One region of the Kocuria sp. SL71 genome, then DNA from elsewhere that is predicted to be linked to it. Evidence: riboswitches for the same ligand, from Rfam matches in the RefSeq annotation. Region 1 holds a riboswitch; each other region holds the start of a gene.
The links. Region 1 has a riboswitch for S-adenosylmethionine ahead of OVA15_RS11590 (O-acetylhomoserine aminocarboxypropyltransferase/cysteine synthase family protein). Riboswitches for the same ligand answer to the same signal wherever they lie in the genome.

Region 1 (9,913 bases):
AAGCGGTTGAGCACCGTGCCGTAGTCGCCGTCGTAGTCGAAGCGGTTGATCAGCCGCTCGTCGCGCTGGGTCTCGGCGGTCGTGGTGCCCCAGATGATGCCCTGGTGCAGGTCGGTGATCCGCAGCTGGTCGTTCTTGGCGTAGAACGCGAAGAGCAGCTGATCCAGCGACTTGGTCATGTGGTAGATCGAGCCCGGGTTGGTCGGGTACAGGATCTGCTGCTGGATCGGCTCCTGCTCCTCGTGCGGGATCTCTACATCCAGGTAGCCCTCGGGGATCTTCATCCCGGCGGTGCCGTAGCCGTAGACGCCCATGGTGCCCAGGTGGACCACGTGGACGTCGCGCTCGGACTCGACGATCGCCGCGAGCAGGTTGTGCGTGGCCGACACGTTGTTGTCCACGGTGTAGCGCTTGGTGCGCGAGCTCTTCATGGAGTACGGCGCCGCGCGCTGCTCGGCGAAGTGCACGACGGCGTCCGGCTGGTCCTCGCTGATCAGCTGCAGCAGGCCCTCGTAGTCCTCGGCGACATCGAGGTGGCGGTGCTCGATGACCTTGCCGGAGACCTCGGTCCAGGCGCGCAGGCGCTCGACGAGCGGGCGGATCGGGGTCAGCGACTGCGCGCCGAGCTCGTCGTCGATCCGACGGCGCGACATGTTGTCCACGGTGATGACGTCGTGACCTCTCTCCGAGAGGTGCAGGGCGGCAGGCCAGCCGCAGAATCCGTCGCCGCCGAGGATCGCAATCTTCACGTCATCTCCGTTTCCGTGCGCCTCTCGGCGCGGGGATCGGAAGGATCACGACGCCGAGCCGAGCGGGCTGGTGCTGTAGAAGGTCGTCGTCCACCCTGCAACCCCGGAATGAACCGACGGTGAACGAGCGGCATGCGAGGGCTGGTGCGCCCGAGCTGCCCGCGGGAGGGGACCTCCTGATTGTGTCATCTGCCTCCGACGGGTGCGCAGAGCGACGGCTCCGGCGCGGGCCGGATCAGGCCGGAAGCCGGCTCTCTCGGAGGCTCAGGGTCTTCTCCGCTCGGGCGGCCGGTGCGGGCTCCGGGCCCAGGAGCTGCTGGCGGACCTCTTCCGTGGGCAGGGACTCGCCTGGGGCGATGAACACCGAGGCCAGGTCCTGGACGTCGCACGGGGTCAGGCCCTTGGAGGTGGGCTCCCAGCCCTCCGGGATGAGGTGGCGCTGCTGCGTGCCGCACTTCTGGCAGAAGTACTCGACGCGTCCGCCGGAGCGGACCGCGCAGCGCAGCACGCGGCCCATGATCCGGCGCAGCCCCGGGACGCGGCTGCGCTTGCGGGTGGAGGGCAGGAAGACCCGGAACTTGAGGTAGAGATCGGTGGTGCACTCATGGCACATGGGGGAGCGGGGCGTCTTGTGGTGCTGGGGAGATCCCAGCCGGCCCAGTCTGGTGCTCGTGACAGTCACTGCTGCTCCTGCGCTGATCGTCGGAATTGCGGGGGAAGGGTCTCCGACGTCATCGTGGTGCGACCCGAGTCCAGACTAGGCGATCCGCTGTGCCGCGTACAGACCCACCGGGGGAAGCGGAGCTGTCTCTCAGCCCTGCCACAGCGCGGATCCAGGCCGATTCATGCCCGATCCGCCATATCTAAATGACTCTTGGGTAACCGTAACAGCGGAGGCCTTCCTGCAGAAGGCCGCGGGGCGATCCGATGCCCCTGACCTGCGGAAGAAGACGCTCTGACGTCACAATCGCGCTGCTGCGCTCCCGGGCACCCGCCGCGCCCCCTGCGATGCCGCCGCCGTGTGACGATCGGAGACGTGACGAAGCTGAGCACCTCCCGCGGCCGGCGCGCTGCGCAGACCATCCCTGCGCAGCGCGATCTCGCGCTGGATGCTGCTCGGGTCGCCTGCCTGATCGCCGTGGTCGTGCTCCACATCCTGCTGGTCACGCTCACGACGGATCCGAGCACGGGCGCGCTGCGCAGCGTCATGGCACCCACGGAGGCCTCCTGGTACGCCCCGGTGTCATGGCTCGTGCAGGTCATGCCGCTGTTCTTCGTGGTGGGAGGGTGCGCCTCGGCGATCTCGTGGTCGCGCCAGTCGGCGGAGGGCGTCCGCGGGCCGGCCTGGGTGCGCGCCCGGCTGCTGCGCCTGGTCGTGCCGGCGAGCGCTGTGTGGGTCGCCCTGGCGCTGGCCGGCGCCCTCGCGACGCTCGTGGGGATGCCCGCCGACTGGGCCTCGATGGCGCTTCAGGGGCTCGGGATGCACCTGTGGTTCGTGGGCGCCTACACCGCGTGCCTGGTCGGTGTGCCGCTGCTGCACGGGCTGCACGATCGCCGGCCCGTCCTCACCCTGGCTGCGCTGGTGGGGCTCAGCGCTGCGATCGAGGTGCTGCGCATCGCCGCGGAGCAGCCGTGGTGGGGCCTGCTCGGCTTCGCCCCGGTCTGGCTGGCGATCCATCAGATCGGCTTCTTCCGCCACGACGGATCCTTCGCTCGTGCCTCGGCAGGAAGACTGCTCGGGATCACGGCCCTGTCGGTCCTGGTGATGCTCTGCCTGACGAGCCTGCCCTGGTGGGGTGCGGACGGACTGTCGGCCCTGAACCCGCCCACGCTGTGCATGATCGCCCTCGGCGCGGCTCAGGCCTGCGTCCTGCAGCTGTGCTCGCCGGCTCTCGAGCGGCTCATGCGATGGCGTCCCGCGCAGGCCGTCGCCTGGGTCGTCGGCTCGCGGGCCACGACCCTGTACCTGTGGCACCTGCCGGTGATCGTGGCCGTGATGGCGGTGTGGTGGCTGCTCGGCGGCCCGGATCCGGTGCCCGGCTCGGCGCAGTGGTGGCTGTGGCGCCTGCCGATCGGGCTGCTGTGCTGGGCGATGGTCCTGCTGGTCGTGCGTCCGCTGGGCGTCCTGGAGGCCGTGGCGGGGCGGATCGTCGCCCGCGAGCCCGAACCGGAGGGGCCCGCAGCCGGAGGATCGCCCTCGGGTGAGCGGCCCTCGAGCGCGCCCCGAGCCGACGGATCCGCGCCGCTGCGAGCTTCGAGTCCCGATCGCTCCTCATCGCCGGACGGACGGGCGTGGGTCCGCATCCTCGCAGCGGCCGTCCTCGTCTTCTCCGCAGCCGTGCTGGAGGTCCGCTTCCTGCTCGGCATCCCGCTGGCCCTCGGCGGCGCGGCGGCCATGGTCGCGGCGGTCCTGCTGCTGGTCCCGCCCGCACGGAGGTCCTGACGGCTCGATCGGTGGGGTGCTAGTATCGGACCGGCTTCACGAGACACAGCTGCCAAGCTCCGACTTGGCTGTGCACCAACCCCATGTTCAAGGGTGGTTCGGATGACGAAGCGGCCTGCACCTGACGCAGCGCACGAACAAGCTCCGGCGGGACGTGCAGGTCAAGAGCACCCCGTCACGGAAGACACCTCTCATGACGTCCTCGCCCTGCGACGAGCTCAAGAGCTCGACCTCGCTGGCCACACGCCAGATCCACGCCGGCCGGACAGGATCCGATCCGGGCGCCCCTGCCGCCCCCGTCCAGGCCACGCTGCCGGTGCCGATCTACCAGTCCTCGGCCTTCGAGTTCCCGGACCACGCGGCTGCCGCCGCCATGTTCGCCCAGACCACCCCGGGCTTCACCTACTCCCGCACGGGCAACCCCACGGTCGCCGTCCTGGAGCAGAAGGTCGCCGATCTCGAGGGCGGAGTGGGGGCCGTGGCCATGGGCTCGGGGCAGTCCGCCGTCGCCGCGGCCCTGCTCGCGCTGATCAGCACGGGCCCCGGCAAGCACCTGGTGGTCTCGGAGAAGATCTACGGCGGCACCGTCGACCTGCTCGGTGACACGCTGGCCGATCTCGGCGCGACCGTCACCTACGTCGATCCCGCTGACCCCTCGGCCTGGTCGGAGGCGATCACGGAGGACACTCGGGGCTTCTTCCTCGAGTCCATCGGCAACCCGCTGGCCACGCTGGCGGATCTGGACGCGATCTCCCGCATCGCCCATGAGCGGGGGATCCCGGTGATCGTCGACTCGACCCTGGCCACGCCGATCCTGTACCGGCCCTTCGAGCACGGGGCGGACATCGTGGTGCATTCGGCCACCAAGTTCTTCGGCGGGCACGGGACGTCGCTGGCCGGCGTCGTGATCGACTCCGGTCGATTCGACTGGGAGGCCGAGGCCGATCGCTGGCCGCAGTTCACCGAGCCGCGAGCGCGCTGGGGCGGGATCAGCCTGTGCGAGAAGCTGCGCGGCGGCTCGCCGTTCCTGCATCTGTGCCGGGCCAAGTTCGTGCACGACCTGGGTCTGACGCTCTCGCCGTTCAACGCCTCCCAGATCATCCAGGGCCTCGAGACGCTGGACCTGCGCATGCGCCGCCACTCGGACAGCGCCGCTCGCATCGCCGAGTTCCTGAGCACGCATCCGGCGGTGCGCTGCGTGCACCACCCCCTGATCGAGGGCTCCGCCGATCGGGAGATCGCCGAGCGCGACTTCCCCCAGGGCGTCGGGTCGGTCTTCGGCTTCGAGCTGGAGTGCTCGGATGCCGCAGTGGCCGGATTCGTCGACTCCCTGCGGCTTTTCAAGCTGGTGGCCAACATCGGCGACGTCCGCTCGCTGATCAACCATCCCGCGGCCATGACCCACTGCCGTCTCTCGGAGGAGCAGCGACTGGCCGGCGGGATCAGCTGGCAGACCCTGCGGCTGTCGATCGGGCTGGAGGCGGTCGACGACCTGATCGCCGATCTGCAGTCCTCGCTCGATGAGCTGCTGCGCGTCGAGGCCGCGCGCGGCGCTGAGATCCCGGCCGCAGAAGGTGCCCCGGGATCGTCGACGGACGGCGCCCCGGTGCGCTCCGAGGACGAGCCGAGCGGCGCGCGCCGCGACCAGCGCCAGGAGGTGCAGGCATGAGCGGGTTCACCACGCGCGCCGTCCACGCCGGCCAGGAGCCGGACCGGCTGACCGGTGCGGTCATCCCGCCGATCTACCAGACCTCCACCTTCGTCCAGGACGGCATCAACGTCCTGCGCGACGGCCACGAGTACTCCCGCGGCTCCAATCCCACCCGCAATGCCTTCGAGGAGCAGCTGTGCGCGCTCGAGGGCGGGCAGCGGGCCTTCGCGTTCGCCTCCGGGATCGCGGCGGAGGATGCGCTGCTGCGCTCGGTGCTGCGCCCCGGAGACCATGTGGTCCTGGGCGCCGACGGCTACGGGGGCACCAACCGGCTCATCACCAGGGTCTTGGCTCCCTGGCAGATCCGGCACACGCCGGTGGACGTCACCTCGCTCGATGCGGTCCGCGGGGCTGTGGAGGCGGGCACCCGGGTGATCTGGGTCGAGACCCCCACGAATCCGCTGCTGGGCATCGCCGATCTGACGGGCATCGCCCAGATCGCCCAGGATGCCGGGGCGCTGCTGATCGTGGACAGCACCTTCGCCTCGCCGTACCTTCAGCGTCCGCTGGAGTTCGGCGCCGACGTCGTCGTGCACTCCACCACCAAGTACATCGGCGGGCACTCGGACGTGCTGGGCGGGGCGGTCGTCGTCTCGGACCGGGCCTGGGAGGTCGAGGCCGTGGGCGGCTTCTCGCCCGGAGGAACGCTGGCCGAGCTCGTGGGCTTCCAGCAGTTCGCCGGCGGGGCGGTCGCCGGGCCCCAGGACTGCTTCCTGGCCGCGCGCGGGCTGAAGACCCTGTCGCTGCGCATGCAGCGCCATCAGGAGACCGCAGGCCGGATCGCCGAGTGGCTCATCGGGCGCCCAGAGGTGGCGCAGGTGCTCTACCCCGGACTGCCCGAGCACCCCGGCCACGAGCTGGCCGCACGGCAGATGGACGGCTTCGGTGGCATGGTCTCCTTCCGCGTGCACGGCGGAGAGGCTGCGGCCCGGCGCTTCGCGGAGTCCACGAAGATGTACAAGCTCTCGGTCTCCCTCGGCGGGGTCGAATCGCTGATCTGCTGGCCCTCCGAGATGACGCACGGATCCGTGGCCGGCACGCCGCTGGCGGTGCCGGTGGATCTGGTCCGGCTCTCCGTCGGGATCGAGGACCTCGACGACCACCTCGAGGACCTGGAGCGTGCCTTCGGAGCCTGACGGGCGCTGCGCTCGCCCGGCTCGGCGACTGACAGGCGGCGCGCTCATCCGGCACTGCGGCTGACGCGGCGGCCTCCCCGGCTCCGGCAGAGCCCTGCGATCGCCGTCACCTGACGGCGCTCGCAGGGCTCTGCCTACACTGGGGGCAGCAGCCTCGTCGCGTTCGGCTCGGCCGTCGCGCGGGTCCCCATGCAAGCGCCATATGAAGGAGCCTTCATGAGCTCGCAGGATCCCCAGAACCCGGCCTCCGGATCGGACGGCCGCAACGCCCCGGGCGGACAGCAGCACGAGGCCCCCTCGTTCGGGCAGGGCGGCGACCGCCAGCAGTCCGGGCAGCCGTCGTGGGGCCCGAACCAGAGCCAGCCGGGCAGCCAGCCCTCCGGGGACCCCGGCGCGCAGCAGGGCTACGGGCAGCCGGGCTACAGCTTCCCCGGAGCCGGGCAGCAGCGCCAGCATCCGGGCTACGGAGGCCAGGGCGCCTACGACCAGCCGCAGGGCGGCGGACAGCAGTACACGGCCCAGGGCAACTACGGGCAGGCCACCTTCCAGCAGGGCGGCCAGCCGCTGAGCCCCTCGGACGCCCGGACCTGGGCGCTGATCTCCCACATCGCAGCTCCGGTGCTGTTCCTGTTCTCGGCCGGCTGGATCGGATTCGCAGCACCGCTGATCATCTGGTTCATCTTCAAGGACCGCGACCCGCTGGTGCGCAATGCCTCCGCGGGCGCCTTCAACTTCAACGTCATCGTGTTCGCGCTCAACGTCGTGATCTGGATCCTGGCCATTCCCACCCTCGGCCTGGCCCTCTTCCTGCTTCCCGTCCTGGGCATCCTGTCGATCGTGTTCGCCGTCCTCGGCGCCATGCAGGCGAACAAGGGCCTGGCGTACAAGTACCCCATGCAGATCCCGATCCTCAGCTGAGACCGGATCCTCCGGCACCCGTCGTGCACGGCGGCCGGAATTCCACGACGACGGCCGGGCCCTCCGCTGCGGAGGGCCCGGCCGTTGCGCGTGCGGGGACATGGCCGCACCATGGTGCGCATGAGCGACTTCGACACCTCCGGGCGCGCCGCCCGACGAATCCCCGAGCCGACTCCGGCGCCTCCGCGCGGCATGGAGCTGCCGGAGCCCGTGGCGCGCATGCACCGCTGGGTGGAGACGCCGCTCGGGCGCATGGTCGTGGCTGTCGGCCCGCACGACGGCCGGCCTGCGATCACGGGATGCTGGTTCGAGGACCAGAAGCACTTCCCGGACGACGAGACCCTCGGCATGGAGGGTGATCATGCCCTGCTGAGCGAGGCGCAGGAGCAGCTCGAAGACTGGTACGCCGGTCGGCGACGCGGGTTCGATCTGCCGCTGGCCCTCGACGACCGCCCGCAGCCCCTGCGCCCGCGGGTGTGGAAGGCGCTGCAGGAGATCCCGTTCGGGACCACCACCACCTACGGCGCGCTGGCGCAGCAGCTCGGCAATCCCGGGATGGCCCAGGCGGTGGGACAGGGGGTGGGCCGGAATCCGTGGTCGGTGATCGTGCCGTGCCACCGGGTGCTCAGCTCTACAGGGGTGCTGACCGGCTATGCCGGCGGCATCGAGCGCAAGCAGGAGCTGCTGGAGATGGAATCCCGACGCACAGCGCGTTGACGGACCGGGGACCCGAGCGGCGACGTCCGACAGCGGCTGCGCCCGAGGGCGTAGAACAGCCCGATCCACGGGACGGGCCTATGTCGGGTCAGGAGGTCGGCCGCAGGTGGAGTTCCTCCGCGACGGCCGCGCGAACCGGCAGGTCAGTCCGCGCTGATCCGGTCGGAGCGCAGTGCGGCGTAGATGAGCTCCGTGCGCCATTCGCCCAGCTGCAGGTGCGATTCGCGCAGCTCCGCCTCCCTGCGCATGCCGATGCGCTCGCAGACCTTGATGGAGCTGTGGTTCAGCGCATCCAGGCGCGCGAACACGCGGTGGGCGTCCAATCGCTCGAAGCAGGCGTCGATCGCGGCGATCGCAGCCTCGCCTGCATAGCCTCTGCCTGCATGATCGGGGCTGACCACCCAGCCCATCTCGATCTGGCGCGACTCGGCGTCCACGAGCGTCAGCACGATCTCCCCGTAGAGCGCCTCCGAGTCGTCGTGCGCGCTGAAGGCATAGCGGATGGTGTCCCCGTCGTGGAGGAAGGCCCTCGGCCCGCGATGCTCGGCGATGACCCGCTCCGAGTGCTCCCACGAGCGAGGTCCGCGCCAGGCGTGCTGCGCGTAGTCCTCACGTGATTGGTAGGCGTGCATGGCCTCCAGATCCGACTCGCTGAAGCGGCGGAAGAAGAGGCGGTCCGTCTCCAGGGGCAGCAGGTCCTTCACGGGATCCATCGTATAGACGACCAAGGGCCGGCTGGCGTCCATCGCGGTGGAGAAGCCGAGTGGGCAGCGCGCAGCCGCGTGGCCCGGTGCAGGTGCGGGCGAATCGGCCGGCTGCGCGACGAAGACCGGGACTCGGCCCAGGTGAGGCCCGTCACTGCGGGCCTCACGGGTTTGCGGGCGTGCTCAGCGGTGTGTAATGTTCTTCTCTGTCGCCGCGAGCGGCCCGCCGGTTCGAACCGGTGCGGCGCAGCGGCAGGATCACCGATCCGGATGATCCTGCGTCGACACAACCATTGAACGGCTCGATCGAGCAGATCGCTTCGCCCTGCACTGCATGGGCGTGGGGGATCGGATCGAAGGAGCCGGGTTGTGAAGAGCGGGTGAAGCGAGTACGATGATCTGGCCGCACAACGGTGAACGAGAGATGAACGAAGGTTCGGGTCTCGTGAGCTGCGGCGGCTGAAGGACCTGATCTTCGCGGGCCTGGTGAAACGGGCTGGTTGATCGTCTGTTGTTTGAGAACTCGATAGTGTGCCAAATTGTCTGCTGATACCAGTTCAAGCAATTTTTTGTTTGGTTGGATCAGCTGATGCGTCAGTGCGTCTCGTTCCCGTGACGTGCTGGCGATCTTATTTTGATTCCAGCCAGGTATGGTTTTTCGTTTTTCAACGGAGAGTTTGATCCTGGCTCAGGACGAACGCTGGCGGCGTGCTTAACACATGCAAGTCGAACGCTGAAGCACCAGCTTGCTGGTGTGGATGAGTGGCGAACGGGTGAGTAATACGTGAGTAACCTGCCCTTGACTCTGGGATAAGCCCGGGAAACTGGGTCTAATACTGGATGCTACATGTCACCGCATGGTGGTGTGTGGAAAGGGTTTACTGGTCTTGGATGGGCTCACGGCCTATCAGCTTGTTGGTGAGGTAATGGCTCACCAAGGCGACGACGGGTAGCCGGCCTGAGAGGGTGACCGGCCACACTGGGACTGAGACACGGCCCAGACTCCTACGGGAGGCAGCAGTGGGGAATATTGCACAATGGGCGAAAGCCTGATGCAGCGACGCCGCGTGAGGGATGACGGCCTTCGGGTTGTAAACCTCTTTCAGCAGGGAAGAAGCCACAAGTGACGGTACCTGCAGAAGAAGCGCCGGCTAACTACGTGCCAGCAGCCGCGGTAATACGTAGGGCGCAAGCGTTGTCCGGAATTATTGGGCGTAAAGAGCTCGTAGGCGGTTTGTCGCGTCTGCTGTGAAAGCCCGGGGCTTAACCCCGGGTGTGCAGTGGGTACGGGCAGACTAGAGTGCAGTAGGGGAGACTGGAATTCCTGGTGTAGCGGTGGAATGCGCAGATATCAGGAGGAACACCGATGGCGAAGGCAGGTCTCTGGGCTGTTACTGACGCTGAGGAGCGAAAGCATGGGGAGCGAACAGGATTAGATACCCTGGTAGTCCATGCCGTAAACGTTGGGCACTAGGTGTGGGGGACATTCCACGTTCTCCGCGCCGTAGCTAACGCATTAAGTGCCCCGCCTGGGG
Region 2 (9,913 bases), 1.1 Mb from region 1:
CAGATCGTGGAGGCCCGTGGCCTGGCCGTGGTCTCCGACGAGGGCGTGCTGATCTCCGCGATCGACGACGCCATGGCGCAGATGCCGGACGTCGTCGAGAAGGTCAAGGGCGGCAAGGTCCAGGCCGTGGGCGCTCTGATCGGCCCGGTCATGAAGGCCACCAAGGGCCAGGCGGACGCCGGCCGCGTCCGCGAGCTGATCCTGGAGAAGCTCGGGGTCTCCTGAGCCGTCTCGTGAAGGTCGATCGCGCCCGGGAGCCATGCTTCCGGGCGCGATCTGCACTCCGGCCCGGGTCGGCATTCCCGGCCCGACGACACCCTGAAGGAGCACACATGACCACCATCTGGAACTACCGCGGCGACGACCGGGCCCTGTGGGCGGTGATCGCCGCGATCGTCGGCTCCTATGTGCTGGCCATGCGCCTGGCGCGGTGGGATGCCACCTGGCAGTGGGTTCCGCTCGCCCTGCCGGTCGCGGTGCTGCTCATCTGGTTCTTCCTGGCCGAGGCGGGTGTGCGTGATCTGGGGTTCCCCGCGCCCAGGGATCGGGGCAGCGCCGCAGCCGGGCCGCTGGGCGGGGCGAGCGCGCTCGTGATCGGCGCTGCGCTCGGTGGCGCCGGGGCGGCGGTCCTGCCGCTGCTCCAGGGCGGCCAGCCCGAGCTGCTGGGCCAGGCGGCGGTCTCGAGGCTCGGCGGACCGGCGGTGGCCGCTGTGCTGGCTGCGGTCGCTGCGGCGGCGCTGGAGATCGTGTTCCGCGGTGCGCTGCTCCGGCTGGCGATCGCACGGTGGTCGTCAGGCACTGCGATCACGGTCTCGGTCCTGCTGGCGGTGCTCGGGCTTCTGCCCGTCATGCTCACGCGCAGCGCAGGCACCTGGTCCTGGCTAGCGGCCTCGGCGTGCGCGGTGGCGGTGCTGAGCCTGACGCTGGCCTGGGCTGCCGTGCGCACCAGGTCGCTGTGGATGCCCCTGGGCTGGGCGGCGGGACTCGCAGGAACGGGCGCCGCCGTGCTGCAGGGCTGGCCTGCTCAGGCCCTCGGGGCATGGGCCGCCGCCGGCGCCGCTGCCGCTGCCGGTCTCCTGCTGATCCCCGCGGTCCTGGTGCTCGAGCGGGTGCGGCCCTCCGGCTCAGAACGCCGGGCGGCGTGAACGGGCGGATTCCTTCGGCTCAGGCCAGCCCCAGGCGCTCCAGGGCCCAGGCGTCCTCCCACGCGTTGTCGTGCCACTGCTGATAGCGCCCCGAGGCTCCGCCGTGGCCGCCGGCCATCTCGATGCGCATGAGGATCTGCTCGCGCTTGTCCGGGTTCTCGTGACGCAGGGCCGCCACCCACTTGGCGGGCTCCACGTAGAGCACGCGGGTGTCGTGCAGCGAGGTCACGGCCAGGATCGGCGGGTAGTCCCTGGCGGAGACGTTCTCGTACGGGGAATAGGCCTTCATGGTTCGGTAGACCTCCGCGGAGTCGAGGGGATTGCCCCATTCCTCCCATTCGAGCGCGGTCAGCGGCAGCTCGGGCATGAGCATGGAGGTCAGCGGGTCCACGAACGGCACCGCGGCCACCGCACCGCAGTACAGCTCGGGGGCCAGGTTCAGCACAGCGCCGACCAGGAGTCCGCCGGCTGAGCCGCCCATCAGCACGACCCGGTCGGCGTTGATGTCCGAGCGCGCGCCCAGGTGCCGGGTCGCCGCGACGACGTCTGTGAAGGTGCGCCGCTTGTGCTCCTTCTTGCCGGACTCGTACCACTGCCGCCCGAGCTCGCCGCCGCCGCGCACGTGGGCGATGGCCCAGACCGCACCGCGGTCCAGCAGCGAGATCCGCGAGTACGAGAACGACGGATCCATGCTGATCTCGTACGAGCCGTAGGCGTAGACCACCGCGGGTGCCGGCTGCGCGGCGTCCCGGCGGCGGATGAGGGTGATCGGGATCCGCGTGCCGTCCTCGGCCTGGGCCCAGTCGCGCTCCACGCTGTAGTCGGCAGCCGAGTAGTCGCCCAGCACCGGCTGCTCGCGGCGCAGGACCGGATCGGGCAGCTCGGTCCCCGGCGCATCCAGGATGAGGTCGAAGACGCGCCGCGGGATCACGAAGGACTCGGCGGTGAAGCGCAGGACGGGGGAGTCCGGCTCAGCGGCGGTGAGGGAGACAGCCGTGAGCTCGCCGGGCACCTCGAGGACATGGGGCTCGGCCTGGCTCTCCGTGCCGAGTCCCTTCAGCGGCAGGATGCGCAGCCCCGGCAGGATGTCCTCGCGGACCTCGAGAACCAGGTGATGCTGTGTGGCGGCGAAGCCCAGCACGCGCAGTCCCTCCCTGGGTGCCACGATGTCGATGCCGGGCGGGAATCCGTCGCCGGGCAGTTCCGCCGACTCGCCGGGCAGGTCCGACAGCTCGATCAGGCTCAGGCGTCCATCCGGAGCCTGGCGATCGTGCTGGAGCAGGACGACGTCCCGGCCGTCGATCCGCACGGGCTCCGCCGAGGCGAGAACGCCGGCCCCGCGCGGCACGACCACCTGTGGGGCCTGCTCGCCGGCCTCCTCGATGCGCAGGATCGAGACCTCCGAGTACTCCGAGCACCCGGCCTCGAGCACGAGCCAGCGCCGGTCCGAGGAGAGCTCGGCCCCCAGCCACAGGCCGGGGTCGTCCTCCTGGGCGATGGTGATGTCCTGCTCGAGCGGGGTCCCGAGCACATGGCGGCGCAGGCGCCACGGCCGCCAGGTGTCGTCGACCTCGGTGTAGAAGACGGCGTCTCCGGCGGGGGAGAGGAAGGCGCCGTAGGAGGTCTCCGGGATCTCGTCGTCGAGCGTCCGGTCGGCTGCGAAGTCGTGGACGCGCACCGTGAAGCGCTCATCCCCGGTGGTGTCCTCGGCCCAGGCCATCCGGGTGCCGTCGTGGGTGATGTCGAAGGCGCCCAGCGACCAGAACTCGTGCGGCTGCGCGCGGGCGTTGCCGTCCAGGAGGGTCTGCTCGCCGGGCAGGGACTGACCTGCCACGATCTGCGGCGGCTCCCACCCCTCCTCAGCAGCCGGGACGCGGCACTGCACCGAGTGCTCCCCGCCCTCCACGGTGCGCGTGAAGTACCACCAGTCGCCGCGCCGCCACGGCACCGACAGGTCCGTCTCCTGCACGCGGGTCCGGACCTCCTGGAAGAGCCGCTCGCGCAGCGGGGCCAGCCGGGCGGTGGCGGACTCGGCGTAGGCGGTCTCGGCCTCCAGATGCGCGATGACCTCCGGGGACTCCTTGTCCCGCAGCCACTCGTACGGGTCCAGGAAGGCATCGCCGTGGAACTCGCGGACGTGGTCGCGACGCACGGCCGACGGGGGAGCGAGCGGAAAATCCGAGTTCTGGGAGGTCATGGCGCCCATCGTAAGAACCGGCGCCGACAGCATAGGCCGCTGCCGTCGTGCCCCTGGCCCACAATGGAGCCCATGACCGAACAGCGCTCCCAGGCCCCAGCCCAGCCGTCGTTCGGCTCCCAGAGAGCCGATCTGTGGCTGCAGATCCTGCTCGTGCTGGGCGTCTCGCTGGGGGCCAGCGCCCTCTGGTCGCTCCTCGACCTCGCCGAGACGCTGTCCACCAGCTCGATCGCCGAGTCGAAGGCCTCCATGAACGCGGCGCAGAGCGGCTTCCCCCTGTTCGACGTCCTGCGCCGCAGCCTCGGGATCCTCTTGGCTCTGGTCCCGCCGCTGCTGGCGCTCTATCTGCTGGCGGGCTCGGCCGGTCAGCTGCGCGGGCTGCTGCACCGGATCGGCCTGGACCGCCGGGCCCCGCTGGCGGATCTGGGGCTGGGGGCGCTGCTCTTCGCCGTCATGGGCCTGGGCACCCTGGCGCTGTACCAGGCGGGCCGCCAGCTCGGGATCACCGCCGAGATCGTCACCAACGCGGGCGGGACCTCCTGGTGGGAGGTGATCCTGCTGCTGGCCTCGGCGCTGCGACACTCGCTCGTGGAGGAGATCATCGTCGTCGTGTTCCTGGCCGATCGCCTGCTGCGCGTGGGATGGACGTGGCCGGCCGTGCTGATCGGCTCGGCCCTTCTGCGCGGCAGCTACCACCTGTACCAGGGCGTCGGTCCGGCGCTGGGCAACGTGGTGATGGGACTGGTGTTCCTGTGGCTCTACCGCCGCACCGGACGCGTGATGCCGCTGATCATCGCCCACTTCCTGCTGGACGCCGTCGGCTTCCTGGCCGGACCCCTGCTGTTCTGACGGAGGGCTCCACAGACCACGGAACCCTGGTTTGCGCCGGAGCCGTGCTCGTCCGAGAATGGGAACCAGGTCACGAGAGCCAGCGACAAGCCCCAGCTAGCTGGCCGGCAACCCTCCTTCCGCGGTGGGGTGCCCTGGGTGAGGACCGGGCCGGTCGCGCACGCGGCACGGCAAGCGCGGGTCACGGCACCCGGTCCGACGGGTGCGTCGGACCTCGGTCCGCGGCCCTGGAAGACAAGGAGTCGCCGACATGTCCGCACAGCAGCCCACCCCCTCCGCACCGCAGGGCTGGAGCTTCGAGACCCGTCAGATCCACGCCGGTCAGGAGCCCGATCCCGTCACCGGCGCCCGCGCGCTGCCGATCCAGCAGACCACCTCGTACGTCTTCCCGGACGCCGAGACCGCAGCCGGTCGCTTCGGGCTCAGCCAGGTCGGGCCCATCTACACCCGACTGACCAACCCCACCACCGAGGTCGTCGAGAACCGCGTCGCCTCCCTGGAGGGCGGGACCGCAGCTGTCATGGTCGCCTCCGGTCAGGCCGCCACCACCTACGCGATCCTCAACGTGGCCGGGGCCGGCGATCACATCGTGGCCAGCCCGTCGCTGTACGGAGGGTCGTTCAACCTGTTCAAGCACACGCTGTCCCGGCTCGGGATCGAGACCACTTTCGTCTCCGATCCGGACGATCCCCAGGCCTGGCGCGACGCCGTGCGGCCCAACACGAAGGCCTTCTACGCGGAGTCCATCCCGAACCCCCGCAACGACGTCCTGGACCTGGAGACGGTCTCCGCGATCGCCCACGAGTCAGAGGTCCCGCTGATGGTCGACAACACCATCGCGACCCCGTACCTGCTGCGGCCGTTCGAGCACGGCGCGGACGTGGTGATCCACTCCGCCACCAAGTTCCTCGGCGGGCACGGAACCTCGGTCGGCGGGTTCATCGTGGACTCCGGGCGCTTCGACTACACCCGCTATCCGGATCGCTTCCCGGGCTTCACGGAGCCGGACGAGTCCTATCACGGCCTCGTGTTCGGCGAGGTCTTCGGGGAGAACGGGCCGTTCGGGGCCAACGTGTCTTTCGCGTTCAAGATCCGCACGCAGCTGCTGCGCGACATGGGCGCTGCCATCTCCCCGTTCAACGCCTTCCTGATCGAGCAGGGCATCGAGACGCTGTCGCTGCGCATGGAGCGCCACGTCGCCAACGCTCAGACGGTCGCCACCTGGCTGGAGGCCCACGAGGGCGTCGAAGCCGTGTCCTACGCCGGGCTCGAGTCCTCTCCGTGGCACGAGCGTGCGCAGAAGTACGTCCCCGGCGGCGCAGGTTCGATCCTCGGCTTCGTGCTCGACGGCGGCTCGGAGGCCGGCCAGGCCTTCGTGGACGCGCTGAGCCTGCACTCGAACGTCGCGAACATCGGTGACGTCCGCTCGCTGGTCATCCACCCGGCCTCCACCACGCACGCTCAGCTCTCCCCGGAGGAGCAGCTGGCCGCCGGCGTCGCCCCGGGGTTCGTGCGGCTGTCCGTGGGACTGGAGCACATCGACGACATCCTCGCGGACCTGGAGCTCGGTTTCGCCGCGGTCAAGGCGCGCGGCGCAGGGGGATCGGTCTGAGGTGACCGCCATCCAGAGCACGACCGCGCGCTCGCAGCAGCCCTTCCGCACCGAGGGGCTGCTGCGCCGCGCCCGCATCGGCGACCTCGGGCTGGAATCCGGGGCCGTGCTGCCCGATGTCGAGCTGGCATACGAGACCTGGGGCGAGCTCGACGACCGCGCCTCCAACGCGGTGCTCGTCCCGCATGCGCTGACCGGGGACACCCATGTCACGCGCGGACGGGTCGCCGAGGACGCCACCTCCTTCGACCGTGTCTCCGCCGAGGCACCGGGCTGGTGGGACGGACTGGTCGGGCCCGGGCGGGCGATCGACACCGACCGCTTCTTCGTGGTCGCCATCAACATGCTCGGGGGCTGCTACGGCTCCACTGGTCCGTCGACTCTGATCCCGGAGGACAGCCCGCGGGCCGGTCTTCCGTGGGGATCGGACTTCCCCGCGGTGACGATCCGCGACTCGGTGCGCGCCGAGCAGCGCCTGGCCGAGCAGCTGGGCATCGCGTCCTGGCGGCTGGTCGTCGGCGGTTCCATGGGCGGTGCGCGGGCTCTCGAGTGGGCCGCCACGTTCCCCGAGCAGGTGCGCGCCTGTGCGGTGATCGCCTCGACCGCCGCCTCGAGCGCCGAGCAGATCGCATGGGGCCAGGCGCAGCGCCTGGCGATCCGCAACGACCCCGACTTCCGCGGCGGCGACTACTACGACGGCGTCATCCCCTCCGTGGGCCTCGGAATCGCACGGCGGATCGCGCACACCACCTACCGCGCGGCACCGGACCTCAACGCGCGCTTCGGCAATGCGGCGCAGGCCGGCGAGGATCCGGGGGCGCCGCTGCCGGGGCGCCGTCGGGGCCGGTATGCGATCGAGAGCTACCTGGATCATCAGGCCGCCAAGCTCGTGGGCCGCTTCGACGCCAACTCCTACCTGGTGCTCAACGACGCCCTCATGGGCCACGACGTCGGCCGCGGCCGCGGCGGCGTCAGGCAGGCGCTCGCGGCCACCACCTGCGACTGGCTCGTGGCCTCGGTCGACTCGGATCGGCTCTACCTGCCCTCGGAGTCCGAGGACCTCGCCCGGCTTCTGCCCGGCGACGTCCCCCACCGCACCATACGCTCCGGGGCCGGGCACGACGGCTTCCTGATCGAGCACGAGCAGATCGGCGAGCTGGTCCGAGCCGCCTTCCTCTCCTGAGGGGGCCCTACCGAAGCGACCCATCGACCCTCCTCGCCGCCGAGGGGACCCATTCGTCACGATTCACGCCGGATTAGACGTCCGATGCGTCCCGTCGGCGATCCCGTGCGCCCTGTGCGTCCCCTCGGCGTACTGGGCGCACGAGATCCCCGGTCCACACGGAATCCCGGACAACGGAGATCCGAAGTACGGAGTTCATGCCTCCACAGACGCCCTTTCGGGCACTGGACCGGGGCGACGACGGCGGGGAGCGGATCCGTTCGCATCGGTCGGCGCCGTGATCCGCTGCACTGTCTGCCATGCCGAGACCACGTCACAGTCCACCTGCCTGCCTGCAGGGCCGCGTCTTCACGACCGCCGAGGCTGAAGCGGCAGGCGTCGCGAAGCGTCATCTGTCGGGGAGGCAGTACTGCTCCTGGGGCAAGGGCCTGTGGTCCTGCGCCGATTCGCGCCCTGACCCCCGCACCAGATCCGGTCTGCTGAGGATCCTCCCGGCTCTGCAGCAGGAAGGCTGGGCAGCCAGCCACACGACGGCCGCCATCCTCCACGACTTCCGGCTCCCCGGCAGGCTCGGGCATGTCGGCGGCATCCATCTGTGCTCCTCGACAGGATCAAGGCCTCGAGGACGCGGCGTTGTCGGGCACCGGAGTCAGTTCCATGCCGAGGATCTCTGGACCGACGGATCGGTCCGCCTCACGTCCCCGGCCCGAACACTGCTGGACCTGGCCGCATCGACAGACGCCCGCGGTCGGCACGTCATGACTCACCAGCAGCTCGTGGCCGTCATCGACGGTGTGATCTGCGAGCACCGCACGGGCATCAGCCGGGGCGTGCCGGCGCTTCGCAGCCAGAGAGACCTCAGCAACGATCTCGAGCGGTTCGAGAGCCATCGCGGCGTCCGCAGGGTGCGCCAGGCCCTGCTGCGCGCGGTCGTCGGAGTGGACTCGCCGCTGGAGACCTATACGCGGCTCGTGCTGGAGGACCATCGCTTCACCGGGTGGGAGGCTGATGTCGAGATCCGATCCCCGGGTGGCCGTCGGGTCCACCCTGACCTCGCGGATCGCAGGCACCGGCTGGCCGTGCAGGTCGACGGTGCGGTCCACGAGGACCCCCGGCAGCGACTTCGGGATGTGGAGCGGCAGCGGGCTACGGAAGCGGCCGGATGGACGGAGCTGCGTGTGGTGCACACGGATCTCGACGTCGTGGATCCGACGGATCCTGGATGCGAGCCAAGGATCGTCACCCTGGTGCGGGCACATCGGCAAGCGGTCCGGGCGCGGGAGCTCGCAGGGCCCTGACGAGCCGCCGCCCGAGTGCGAGATCTCGTGAAGGGACGCGTGCGACACGATTCAGGCGCGGGAAGACGTTCGTTGCGTCCCCTCAGCGGCAGTTCCTCCGCGCGGGAGCGAGAGGAGCGACGGAAGCGGGGCGTGCTGCGCGCGGATGCCATGATGGTCGGCATGAGCGAGAACCCCGTCGTGATGTGGAACCGTGACCCCGCCGAGTCCCCGGAGGCGCCCCTGCTGGTGCTCTTCCACGGCTACGGCTCGAACGAGCAGGACCTCATGGGCCTGGTGCCGCAGCTGCCGCAGGATTTCGTGGTGGCCTCGGTGCGCGCCCCGCTGGCCCAGCCTCCCGGCTACAGCTGGTTCCCGCTCTACGACGAGGAGGCCTTCGGCCCCGATGCCATCCGCGCCGCGGTCGAGCCGCTCGTGGGATGGCTGCGGGAGCAGGCCGAGGGGCGTCCGTCGACCACGCTGCTGGGGTTCTCCCAGGGCATGTCGATCGCCACGTCGCTGGTGCGGGCCATGCCGAGCGAGATCACTGCGGTCATCGGGCTGTCGGGCTTCGTGGTGCCGGAGCCGCTGGAGATCTTCCGCGACGACGAGCTGAAGGAGAAGCCCTTCAAGCTCTTCTGGGGCCGCGACCCGCAGGACCCCATCGTCAACGACCAGCTGGTGGACATGACCGCCGAGTGGCTCGTGGAGCATGCGGACACCATGAAGGTCCACTACCAGGGCATCGGCCACAGCGTCTCGCCGCAGGAGATCGGGCACGTCAATGAGTACCTGACCCGCATGGTCCTGGGACGCTGAGCCAGGCCGGGGCCCGTTCAGCCCTCGGCGCGGATGACCAGCGAGGTCCCGTTGTAAGTGATGACGTCGCCGTCGTGCAGCTGTCGGCCGCGGCGGGTCTCGATGTCGTGGTTGACCTGGACCATGCCCTCCTCGACGGCGGTGCGCGCCATGGCGCCGTCCTCGACCAGGCTGCCGAGCTTGAGGGCCTGGCCCAGTCGGATCATCTCGTCGCGGATGGGCAGCTCTTCGGGGGTGCTTCCGGTGGTGGTCATGGCTCCATTGTGGCCCACCGAGGCCATGAGCCCAGCTCGGGGAGGACCGGAAGGGCCCGGGAGTAGCCTGATCCGGTGCCCACCTCAGAACCCCTCCCCGAGAATGCCGACCAGCCCGAGGACCCGCAGCCGCCCCAGGATGTCGTGATGGCCCCGGCGCAGACCCACAGTCCCGTCACGGTGCTGATCGCCCAGATCGCAGCCGTGCTCGCAGGCGGCGCCATGGCCGTCCAGTCGCGCGTCAACGGCGAGCTGGGCGCGCGCACCGGGGACTCCGTGGCCGCAGGCCTCACCGGCTTCTCCGTGGGCTTCGCGATCGTGCTGCTGGGCACCGCGCTGATCCCCGCCGGACGGCGCGGCCTCATCACGGCGCTGGGCGCCTTCCGGGCCCGACGCCTGCCCGCGATCTTCCTGCTCTCCGGCGTCTTCGGCGCGTTCCTGGTGGTGGTGCAGACCGTGACCACGCCGATGGTGGGCGTCTCGGTGTTCATCCTGGGCATGGTCGTGGGCCAGTCCGTCGGCGGGCTCGGGGTGGATCGTGCGGGCATCGGCCCCGGAGGCATGAAGCCGCTGACCG
Region 3 (9,913 bases), 500 kb from region 1:
GCGGCGATCAACATCGAGACGACGTTCCACGACCTCCAAGCCGTAGCGCACGACGTGGAGCTGGAGGTCGAGGACTACGAGCCGTTCGACGGGATCGTCCTCACGGACACCTTCCAGCTCACGGAGGACGGAGACCTCCAGGACGAGACGGTCTTCCCCGCGAACAACACCCGTGCCGAGGCGCAGAAGAAGCTCGACATTCAGGTCATCGTCGGCAACCCGCCGTACTCCGTGGGGCAGACGTCCGGAAACGACGACAATGCGAACGTCTCCTACCCGACCCTCGACGCCCGGGTACGGGACACGTTCGCCGCGCGCACGGATGCGACGAACAGGAACAGCCTCTACGACTCGTACCTGCGGGCGATTCGCTGGGCCAGCGACAGGATCGGCGACGAAGGTGTCATCGGGTTCGTCACGAATGGCGGCTGGATCGAAGGCAACACAGCCGCTGGCGTGCGCAAGACCCTCGCCGAGGATTTCTCCTCGATCTACGTGTTCAACCTGCGCGGCAACGCGCGCACTGCTGGCGTCCTGCGCCAGAAAGAAAAGGGGAACGTCTTCGGCTCCGGCGGACGCACGACGATCGCTGTCTTCCTCCTTGTCCGCACGCAGGGGCACAGCGGACCCGCGACGATCCACTACCGCGACATCGGTGACTACCTCACAACCGAAGAAAAGCTACAGATTGTCGACGAGTCCACCCTCGACACCGTCCCGTGGCAACAGATCACGCCCAATCGTCATGGCGACTGGATCAACCAGCGCGACGAGGACTACCTGACCTACCCGATCCTGGGAGACAACAAGGGCACGGACACTCAGCCCGCCGCTTTCGCGATCTACTCCCGCGGGCTCGCGAGTGCGCGCGACTCGTGGGTCTACAACTACTCGTTGCCCCATTTACAGGAGAACGTCACCCGGTCCATCGATTTCTATAACAGTGAGGTGGTCCGGGCCACTCAACCCGGCTACACCCCCGACTTCGACCCGACAAAGCTGTCGTGGAACCGCGCAGACAAGACCAACGTCCTGCGCGGCCGCACGATCGAGCACCGAGACTCCGCCTACCGCGAAGGGCTCTACCGTCCGTTCGCAAGAGCGAACGTCTACTTCGACCGCGCGTACAACGACATGGTCTATCGACTGGAACAGCTCTTCCCCACCGCGCAGCACGACAACTACGGGTTCTGGATTGTGGGCGCTGGATCTGCTGTTCCGTTCTCAGCCATCGCGAGCACGTACATTCCTGATCTACATGTTGCGGGAGCGGGATCCGGCGGAAACTTCTTCCCCCGCTACCGCTGGGAACCCGCCGAAAACGAGGGCACAATCGCCTTCGACCTCGGTGGCGAGGTGGCCGACGGCTACCGCCGCGTCGACAACATCACCGACGACTTCCACCGCCTCGTCCAAAAGCGCTACGGCAACCAGGTCACGAAGGACGAGGTCTTCTTCTTCCTCTACGGCCTGCTGCATTCGCCGGAGTACCGCGAGCGCTACGCGGGCGAGCTTAAGCAGATGCTTCCCCGCATCCCGCACGTGCCAGCGGAGTCCTTCCAGCCGTTCGTCGAGGCCGGTCGTGAGCTCTTCCACCTGCACGCGAACTACGAGGAGGCCGAGCCCTATTCACTGGAGATCGTCGGCGGTGAACAGCTCCCGCTAGGTGGACCCGAGGCAGAAGCTGTCTACTACCGCGTTCAGAAGATGCGGTTCCCCACGGGGAAGAAGGCTTCCGACGCGCCGGACTCGCTCATCGTCAACTCGAACATCACCGTGCACGGCATCCCGGAGGAGACATACCGCTACCAGCTCGGCTCCCGCAGCGCGATCGAATGGATCATCCGCCAGTACCAGGTGACCACGGACAAGGCCTCCGGCATCGTCAACGACCCCAACCAGTGGGGCCTCGAACACGGCAATCCGCGCTACATCCTCGATCTGCTCCAGAAGGTCATCACGGTGTCGGTTCGCACCGTCGAGATCATCGAAGCCCTGCCGGGACTCGATGTCGAGGGCGGGTCTCCGTTATCAGCTGCTTGATGCCTTCGATGTGAGCGTGAGCTTTCGCGGTAGGAGTCGGGCTGATTTCTAATTAAGCAATGAGTAAGCCCTTCTCCCCGCCTGAATCGGTGGGGAGAAGGGCGTCGTGTCGAGCCAGTCGCTGAGGACCCCGATCAGCGCTGACCGACGGCCTTCAAGCAGTGCCTTGCCGCTGTGATCGGGTCCTCCAGCAGGTTCATGCGCTCGTGCCACAGGGCCCAGACCCTCAGGTCGTACGCGACATCCGGGTCGTGCTCCTGGTCCTGGCGCATGACGATCAACGTCACCAGCATCTCCCAGGCGCTCTCCGGGGTGTGTCCGAGAGCGCGGGCGGCCCGAGCCACCTCCGGGGCATTGTTCACGTTGGGCAGGTTGCCGAAGCGCCACACGCTGTGCGCGCAGGCCATGACGTTCGCTGAGTGGCCCTTGCGGGGGAGGAGGAACAGGACTCTGCTCCACTCCCGGGCCTCCCGATCTCCGAAGTCGATCCACCGGTGGTTCGTGCGCGGCGGCACCACGGGGGCCTCCGGTGCGAGGTGCAGCGGCACGTTGTAGGGATGCAGATGCTCGAGATCGGAGCGCTTCGACTCCAGTGCTTGGTGCAGTGCGTCGGACATGAGGTCCTGCCTTCCGGGCCGCGTAGCGCGACCCCGTCGAGTCTTGCCCCAGCGAGGGCGCTGAGGCCCGTTCTGCTCTGGAAGCACCCGGGAATCGAGTTCGGGTTGCTGCGCGGCCAGCCAGGCCCGTGAGGCCGCGCTCGTGAACGTGTCCTGAAATTACAAGAAGGCTCCGACAGCACAAGCTCCATGACGCGGCGGTGCCGCGCTCACAGCACCAGGACCTGCGGCAGGACGCCGAAGATGACGGCGAGTACGAGCGTGAGCAGATGCAGGACCAGGAAGACGGTTGCGGCAGTCTTCACCCCGGAGGACGGGTACATCTCGCGCGGCATGCGGATGCGGGGGTAGATGGCCAGCGCCGCACCCAGGATCGCCGGGGCACCCAGGGGCAGGAACGCGACGAGCATGGCAGCGACCAGATCGGCGGTGCCGCCGAAGTCGGGCTCCGTGACTGTGGACGCGGCGCCGATCGAGAACAGGATCGTGAGCGGGGAGAGCAGCAGTGCACCGGCCAGCACCAGGATCGTGAGCACCAGGGCGGTGACGGCGCTGCCGGGCGCGGAGGGCCTCGGGGACCAGCCGGCCTGCGGGTAGGCGTAGGGCTGAGCCTGCGGGACATAGGGGTGCATCGTGGACTCCTGGTCGAACGGGAGGGGGTTGCTGATGCAAATATATGACCCCGCCCGAGTATTCGCAACTGCTAACGCCAAGGGGCGCGCAGGCGTGTAACTACAAGAATCCCGGAGGCGCACTCCGGCGCCGCAGCGACAGGCCGCCGCCGCGGCCTGGCGACTCAGCGACGACGGCGCAGATGCTCCCTCGCCACTGCCGAGAGATTCTCCAGCGGCAGCCCGGCGGGGCAGACCTCGGTGCAGTCGCCCAGGGTGGAGCACGGCCCGAAGCTCTCCTCGGCGGCGTCGAGCACCTTGCCGGAGCGGGTGCGGCGGTCGTCGTCGTCCTTGGCCAGCGGGGGGAGCTCGGTGAGCAGCGAGCCCACGAACAGCTGCCCGGAGCCGTTGGGGCAGGCGGCCACGCAGGCCCCGCAGCTGATGCACCCGGCTTCGGTCAGCGCCTTCATGCCCACGGGGCCTCCGGCGGCCTTGACCACGGTTCGCAGCGCAGCCTTCTTGTCCACGGACAGGTCCTTCTTCACGGGGAAGGCGGCTGCGCGCAGCGGCTCGATCCGCACGCGCTGCCCGTCGGTGAAGGCCGCGACCTGCTGCTGGCACGAGGCCCGGTTGAGCTGGGGGCCGTGGGCCACGCCGTCGACCGTGACGCCGCACTTGCCGCAGATGCCCTCGCGGCAGCCGTCGTCGTAAGAGATCGGCTCCATGCCCTCGGGCAGCTGCTCGTTGAGCAGGTCGAGCAGCTCCAGCACGGTCGTCTGAGGGGTCACGCCAGTGACGGTGTGGGTCTCGAAACCGCCTTCGGACTCGCCGTCGGCCTGGCGCCAGACCTCGACCTGCAGGGTGCCGGTGATGCGCATGGGACTCCTTCGGTGCCCTCGCGCCGGGACCCGGTCGCGGAAGGCGGTGTTGCAGTGCGGGGGGAGGACGGCTCAGCGCACCAGGCGCAGGAGCACGGCCACGGGGATGGAGGCGTTGCCCAGGGCCACGCCGGTGCCGACCAGCCGCCCGGCCAGCTCGAAGCGCTCGCGGGCGCCGCGCTGGGCGGACAGGCCGGTGTCATTGCCGATCTGGACCAGGCCCTGGGAGGTGTGTGCGGCCAGCGCCAGCATGGCGGCCAGGTACAGCCCGGCCACGGGCGGGCGGCGCAGGGATGCCACCAGGTTGTCGTAGGCGGCACCGGGCTCGTGACGGCGAGAGGCGGCCGGCCGGGTGCCCAGTGTGAGATCCGCCAGGTGGAAGGCCGTGAACAGCCCCAGGACGGTGCCGGTCGAGCGCATGGAGCGCTTGAGCCTCTGCCAGCGGGTGCGCCGGCGACCCTGCGGCAGCGGCCTGGGCTGAGCGGCAGTACGGCGCTCGGAGGCCTGGGCGCGCACGGTCAGCACCGCCGCGCAGCTCAGGTGGGTCAGCGCATCGGCCAGCAGCACGACCCGGAAGGCCCACAGAACGGTGCGCCGCGGCAGGACCGGCGCCCCCAGCGTGCGCAGGTGGTGGGCGTAGGAGTCGAAGCGGCCGCGTCCCAGGTAGACCTGCAGATTGCCCAGCATGTGGATCACGGTGTACCCGGAGAGCACGGCGCCGCTGGAAGCCATGGCGAGCTTGACGTCCGGGGTGGGCGGGAAGCGCTCGGAGGTCTTCAGGGTCCAGGCCCAAAGACGACCGGCGGACTCCTCGAGGGTGCGCCGCGTGGCAGGTGAGACCGCGGAGAGGACTCGCTCGGTCTCGGCACGGAGGTTCTCGGTCATGGGGCAACAGCCTAGGGCGAGGGGCGGCCAGGACATGATGACGGTGTGACGCCGGGTTACCCGGCAGCGGGGGCCGGGCACTCCAGCAGGGTGATCCGGAAGCGGGTGCTGCGGTCCTCCTGCGTCTGCTGGCAGCCGTTGTCCCGCAGGTGGGACAGCACGGTGTCGTGGAACTGGTTCTTCTTGTTGGAGACCACGGAGGTGGCGCCGACGGTGTCGATCTTCCAGGACTCGTAGCCGGGGCGGTTCAGCCCGTAGAGGTTGTCCGCGCTGATCCGGTCCTCCTGGAGCATGGGATCGGCGATCTCGTGCTCCGGCGGATAGGCGAGCAGGACGCCGCGGTTCGACCGGTCCATGAAGATCACGGTGTCGCTCCGGGCGACCAGAGCAGAGGCCGTCGCGTAGTTGTCACCGCTCTTGGCGTCCCAGGTGTTCTGCCCCAGCAGCGACGGGACGGACAGCCCCAGCAGGCCCGCGCTCAGCACCGCCGCCGCGGGTCGCCAGCGGATCGTGGCCAGGGACGCCGTCAGGGCCAGGACCAGGAACGGGGTCGCATAGGTGAAGTAGCGCTCCTGGAACAGCTGCTTGCCCATCATCTGGGCCAGCAGAATGCAGGCCATGGGGAACAGGGGAAAGCTCAGCAGCCACAGGACGAGCCGGCGGCCGGGACCGCGCAGGAGGCCCGCGGCCAGGATCAGCGCGATCAGTCCCATGAACCACGGAGCCAGCTCGAGGGCGACGTCGTTCCACGGCTCACCCCGATTCCCAGGACTGATCGGAACGGTGCGCAGGAGAATCCTCTTGATCACACTGCTCACTGTCAGGTCGATCCAGCTGATCTGGCTGCTCTGGGACAGGGCGCTCAGCCCCAGCGGGAGCACCAGACCGGTGGTGCCTCCTGTCGCGATCAGGACCTTCAGGAACGGACGACGTCCCCAGGTCAAGGCTCGCACGAGGTAGAGCACCACCGCGGAGGCGGCGTACATGGAGAATCCGACGGCGGCGGCCTGCAGCACCGCGAAGCCCACCAGCGCCGCCGTGCCTCCGCGGTCGCGGAAGCGCTCGAAGCACCACAGCGCCGCAACGGAGGCGAGGACGGCCATGGCATAGCCGCGGGCTTCCTGGCCTGCCCAGGACAGACCGGGCAGGACGGCGAAGAGCAGACCGGCGATCAGCCCGCTCAGCAGCACCCGGTCCGGGGACCAGCGGTGGGCATAGATCATGGCCACCTGGGTGATCAGGGGGGCGGCGAGCGTCAGGGCCAGCGCCGACGGGGTCCGCATGGCCAGCTCGGAGGTCCCGAACAGCGCCACCCAGGGATGCATGAGGACGTAGTACAGGCCGTGGACGGCGTCGACGTCCTGCAGCAGGCGCAGCAGGGAGCCGAAGGGCCTGTTCGTGGCCGAGATGGTCGCGGCCTCGTCGAACCAGAACTGAGGGACGGTCATGCCCCAGAAGGCGACGGCGGCGGTGAGCACGGTCGCCAGGACGGGCGGCAGCAGCAGCGAGCGGTCTGCGGAGGTCTCGGCGGCGATCTGGGGGGTGGTCCTGCGACTTTTCGCGTTGGGGGCCGACGTGCTCAGATCCAGCCCTCCTCGCGGGCGTGCAGCGCGAGCTGGAACCTGTTGCAGGCCCCGAGCTGCGAGCCCAGCTCCATGAGCATCCGCCGCAGCTCCGCCAGCTCCAGGCCCAGGCGACGGGCCGCGAACTCGTCGTCGGCGCCCTCGGCGAGCAGGTGCAGCAGCTCCTGCTGCTGCGGGGTGGGGAAGATGTCGTCCAAGTCGTCGTGATCGACCGGAGGGTGCGCCTCCTCCTTGCGGCCGCGGTGATTCAGGGCCGAGGTGATCGAGACGACGACCTCGTCCTTCGGCGCTCTTCTCCCGTTGGAGGGATGCAGATCACGCGACAGGGGAGTCATGCCTCACATCATGGACCCGGCGGGGTCCGAATGCCATATCGATGACGACGACCCCGGGCGGACGCGCCGAGCGGCCGAGCTCATGGCTGCGACGGGACATAGCGGTACTCGGCCTCGGTGCCTGCGGATTCGACTGCTGCGAACCCGCTGCGCTCCAGGAACGGTCCCAGGCTGGCGCGGTTGTCCGGGAGGGAGGCGCGGATCGAGGTGACGCGCGGATCCTGCAGGCCCAGCTCCACCAGCTGCGGCAGGGCCTCGGTGGCATAGCCGTGTCCGGTCCGCGACGGCACCAGGAAGCCCTCGATCTCCAGGGCCTCGTCGATGGGCGGTGCGGCCCACCCGGCGATGCCGATGATCAGCCCGGTGCTGCGCTCCACGCAAGCCATAGGGGAGTACCGGGACTCCGTGAAGAAGAACTCGCCCGAATCCTGGACGGCCCGCAGGAGGTCGTGGGCGTCGGGGGTGGGGAACTCCGGATGGAACTGCGGGAGGGGCTCGGATCGGCAGGCCGCCTCGACCTCCTCGCGGGTCAGCGGGCGCAGCTCGAGCCGCTCGGTGGTGATGCTGTGCGCATCCAAGGGGCTGGTGCTCTCGACGGTCACGGCGGCTACCTCCGTTGCCTCGACGGACTCGAGATCTGTCGTCCGGCGTCCGGGACGGACGCGCTGCGACCGGACTCGGAGCGAATCCGTCTCAAGACTGTTTCCTGGGCATGAGTCTACGGCAGCGGCGCCCGGCCGCCCCTTCCCGGGGCGGCCGGGCGCCGCAGGGCACGACCTCAGCCGAAGTGGCGCGGGAGCGTGGCCTCGTGGGCCTCGCGCAGGCGCCCCAGCGGGCCCTCGGCGTGGCCCATGAGGTCCAGGGACTTCGACTGCGCGTCCACCACGCCGATGCGCGCGAACTCGTAGCCGCGCATGGTGCACATGTCCTTGAAGCGCACCTCCTCCGAGCGCGGCACGGACACGACGGCGCGGGCCTGCGACTCGGAGAACAGCATCGTGAAGGCATCCAGGCCGTCGCGCTCGCAGACCTCGCCGAGCCCGATCCGCGCACCGGTGCCGAAGCGCAGGCACATCTCGGACAGGGTCGCGGCCAGGCCGCCCTCGGAGACGTCGTGGGCGGAGTCGACCATGCCGTCGCGGGACATGTTGATCAGCAGCTCGCCCAAAAGGCGCTCGCGCTTGAGGTCGACCTGCGGGGGCTGCCCGCCCAGGTGGCCGCGCACGCGCGCCCACTCGGAGCCGTCGAGCTCATCGGCGGTGGTACCGAGCAGGTAGATCGCCTGGCCGTCTGCGGTGTCATCCCAGCCCGACGGGGTGCGCCGGCGGACGTCGTCGAGCACGCCCATCATGGCGACCACGGGGGTGGGGTGGATGGCCTCGTCGCCGGTCTGGTTGTACAGCGAGACGTTGCCGCCGGTGACCGGCACGCCGATCTCCAGGCAGCCGTCGGCCAGGCCGCGCACGGCCTCGGCGAACTGCCACATGACCTCGGGATCCTCGGGGGAGCCGAAGTTCAGGCAGTCGGAGACGGCCACCGGGCGGGCGCCTGAGGTGGAGACGTTGCGGTAGGCCTCGGCCAGGGCCAGCTGGGCGCCGCGGTACGGGTCCAAGTAGGCGTAGCGGCCGTTGCAGTCGGTGGACAGGGCCACGCCCAGCCCGGTCTGCTCGTCCACGCGGACCACGCCGGCGTCGTCGGGCATGGCCATGGCGGTGTTGCCCTGCACGTAGCGGTCGTACTGATCCGTGATCCATGCCGTGGAGGCCATATTCGGGGAGCTCATCAGCTCCAGGACGGCCTCGCCGAGGGCCTCGCCCTCCGGGCGACCGGTGTCGGCCGAGGAGCCCGTGAAGCGGTCCGCCTGCACGGCGTCCGTGCGCGCGGGGCGCTGCATGGGCCGCTCGTACACGGGGCCCTCGTGGGCCACGGTGCGCGGGTCGACGTCGACGATGACCTCGCCCTGCCAGTCGATGACCAGACGGCCGGTGTCGGTGACCTCGCCGATCCAGGAGTACTCGACCTCCCAGCGCTCGAGCACCTCCTCGAAGGCCGCAGCCTTCTCCGGGGTCACGACAGCCATCATGCGCTCCTGCGACTCCGACATCAGGATCTCGCCCGGGGTCAGCGACGGATCGCGCAGCAGCACCGAGGACAGGTCCACGTGCATGCCGCCGTCGCCGTTGGAGGCCAGCTCGGAGGTCGCGCACGAGATGCCCGCAGCGCCCAGGTCCTGGATGCCCTCGACCAGGCTGTCGCGGAACAGCTCGAGGCAGCACTCGATGAGCACCTTCTCCGCGAACGGGTCGCCCACCTGCACGGCGGGGCGCTTGGACGGCTTGGTGTCGTCGAAGGACTCGGAGGCCAGCACCGAGGCGCCGCCGATGCCGTCGCCGCCGGTGCGCGCGCCGAAGAGCACCACGCGGTTGCCCGCGCCCGAGGCGTTGGCCAGACGCAGGTCCTCGTGGCGCATGACGCCCACGGCCAGGGCGTTGACCAGCGGATTCGCCTGGTAGCAGGCGTCGAACTCGACCTCTCCGCCGATGTTCGGCAGGCCCAGCGAGTTGCCGTAGCCGCCCACGCCGGCCACGATCCCGTGCACCACGCGCTGGGTGTCCGGGTGATCGATCTCGCCGAAGCGCAGCGGATCCATCACGGCCACCGGGCGGGCGCCCATGGAGATGATGTCGCGCACGATGCCGCCCACGCCCGTGGCCGCGCCCTGGTAGGGCTCCACGTACGACGGGTGGTTGTGCGACTCGATCTTGAAGGTCACGGCCCAGCCGTCGCCGATGTCGGTCACGCCGGCGTTCTCGCCCATGCCGACCATCAGGTCCTTGGTCATCTCCTCGGAGACCTTCTCGCCGAACTGGCGCAGGTGGACCTTGGAGGACTTGTAGGAGCAGTGCTCGGACCACATGACCGAGTACATAGCCAGCTCCGCCGCGGTCGGGCGGCGCCCCA

Region 2: another riboswitch for S-adenosylmethionine. It lies ahead of OVA15_RS06715 (bifunctional o-acetylhomoserine/o-acetylserine sulfhydrylase); the one in region 1 lies ahead of OVA15_RS11590 (O-acetylhomoserine aminocarboxypropyltransferase/cysteine synthase family protein).
Region 3: another riboswitch for S-adenosylmethionine. It lies ahead of OVA15_RS09305 (hypothetical protein); the one in region 1 lies ahead of OVA15_RS11590 (O-acetylhomoserine aminocarboxypropyltransferase/cysteine synthase family protein).

The regions. Positions count from the first base shown of each region.
Region 1 is NZ_JAPPRE010000001.1:2,547,520-2,557,432, forward strand. Features, by position in the region: gene OVA15_RS11575 (NAD-dependent epimerase/dehydratase family protein) at 1-749, opposite strand, end outside; gene OVA15_RS11580 (hypothetical protein) at 985-1,431, opposite strand; gene OVA15_RS11585 (acyltransferase family protein) at 1,786-3,192, shown strand; SAM riboswitch class IV at 3,227-3,336, shown strand; gene OVA15_RS11590 (O-acetylhomoserine aminocarboxypropyltransferase/cysteine synthase family protein) at 3,386-4,861, shown strand; gene OVA15_RS11595 (cystathionine gamma-synthase) at 4,858-6,039, shown strand; gene OVA15_RS11600 (DUF4870 domain-containing protein) at 6,256-6,957, shown strand; gene OVA15_RS11605 (methylated-DNA--[protein]-cysteine S-methyltransferase) at 7,078-7,674, shown strand; gene OVA15_RS11610 (GNAT family N-acetyltransferase) at 7,818-8,402, opposite strand; gene OVA15_RS11615 (hypothetical protein) at 8,542-8,943, opposite strand; rRNA gene OVA15_RS11620 (16S ribosomal RNA) at 9,044-9,913, shown strand, end outside.
Region 2 is NZ_JAPPRE010000001.1:1,489,637-1,499,549, reverse strand. Features, by position in the region: gene gatB (Asp-tRNA(Asn)/Glu-tRNA(Gln) amidotransferase subunit GatB) at 1-225, shown strand, start outside; gene OVA15_RS06730 (CPBP family glutamic-type intramembrane protease) at 333-1,145, shown strand; gene OVA15_RS06725 (S9 family peptidase) at 1,165-3,342, opposite strand; gene OVA15_RS06720 (CPBP family intramembrane glutamic endopeptidase) at 3,415-4,191, shown strand; SAM riboswitch class IV at 4,260-4,374, shown strand; gene OVA15_RS06715 (bifunctional o-acetylhomoserine/o-acetylserine sulfhydrylase) at 4,442-5,803, shown strand; gene metX (homoserine O-acetyltransferase MetX) at 5,805-6,986, shown strand; gene OVA15_RS06705 (endonuclease domain-containing protein) at 7,745-8,284, shown strand; gene OVA15_RS06700 (alpha/beta hydrolase) at 8,447-9,082, shown strand; gene OVA15_RS06695 (RNA-binding S4 domain-containing protein) at 9,100-9,336, opposite strand; gene OVA15_RS06690 (DMT family transporter) at 9,412-9,913, shown strand, end outside.
Region 3 is NZ_JAPPRE010000001.1:2,049,206-2,059,118, reverse strand. Features, by position in the region: gene OVA15_RS09310 (DEAD/DEAH box helicase) at 1-2,043, shown strand, start outside; gene OVA15_RS09305 (hypothetical protein) at 2,178-2,660, opposite strand; SAM riboswitch class IV at 2,695-2,808, opposite strand; gene OVA15_RS09300 (hypothetical protein) at 2,870-3,292, opposite strand; gene OVA15_RS09295 (2Fe-2S iron-sulfur cluster-binding protein) at 3,457-4,149, opposite strand; gene OVA15_RS09290 (succinate dehydrogenase) at 4,222-5,034, opposite strand; gene OVA15_RS09285 (glycosyltransferase family 39 protein) at 5,091-6,482, opposite strand; gene OVA15_RS09280 (response regulator transcription factor) at 6,614-6,952, opposite strand; gene OVA15_RS09275 (GNAT family N-acetyltransferase) at 7,033-7,554, opposite strand; gene purL (phosphoribosylformylglycinamidine synthase subunit PurL) at 7,731-9,913, opposite strand, start outside.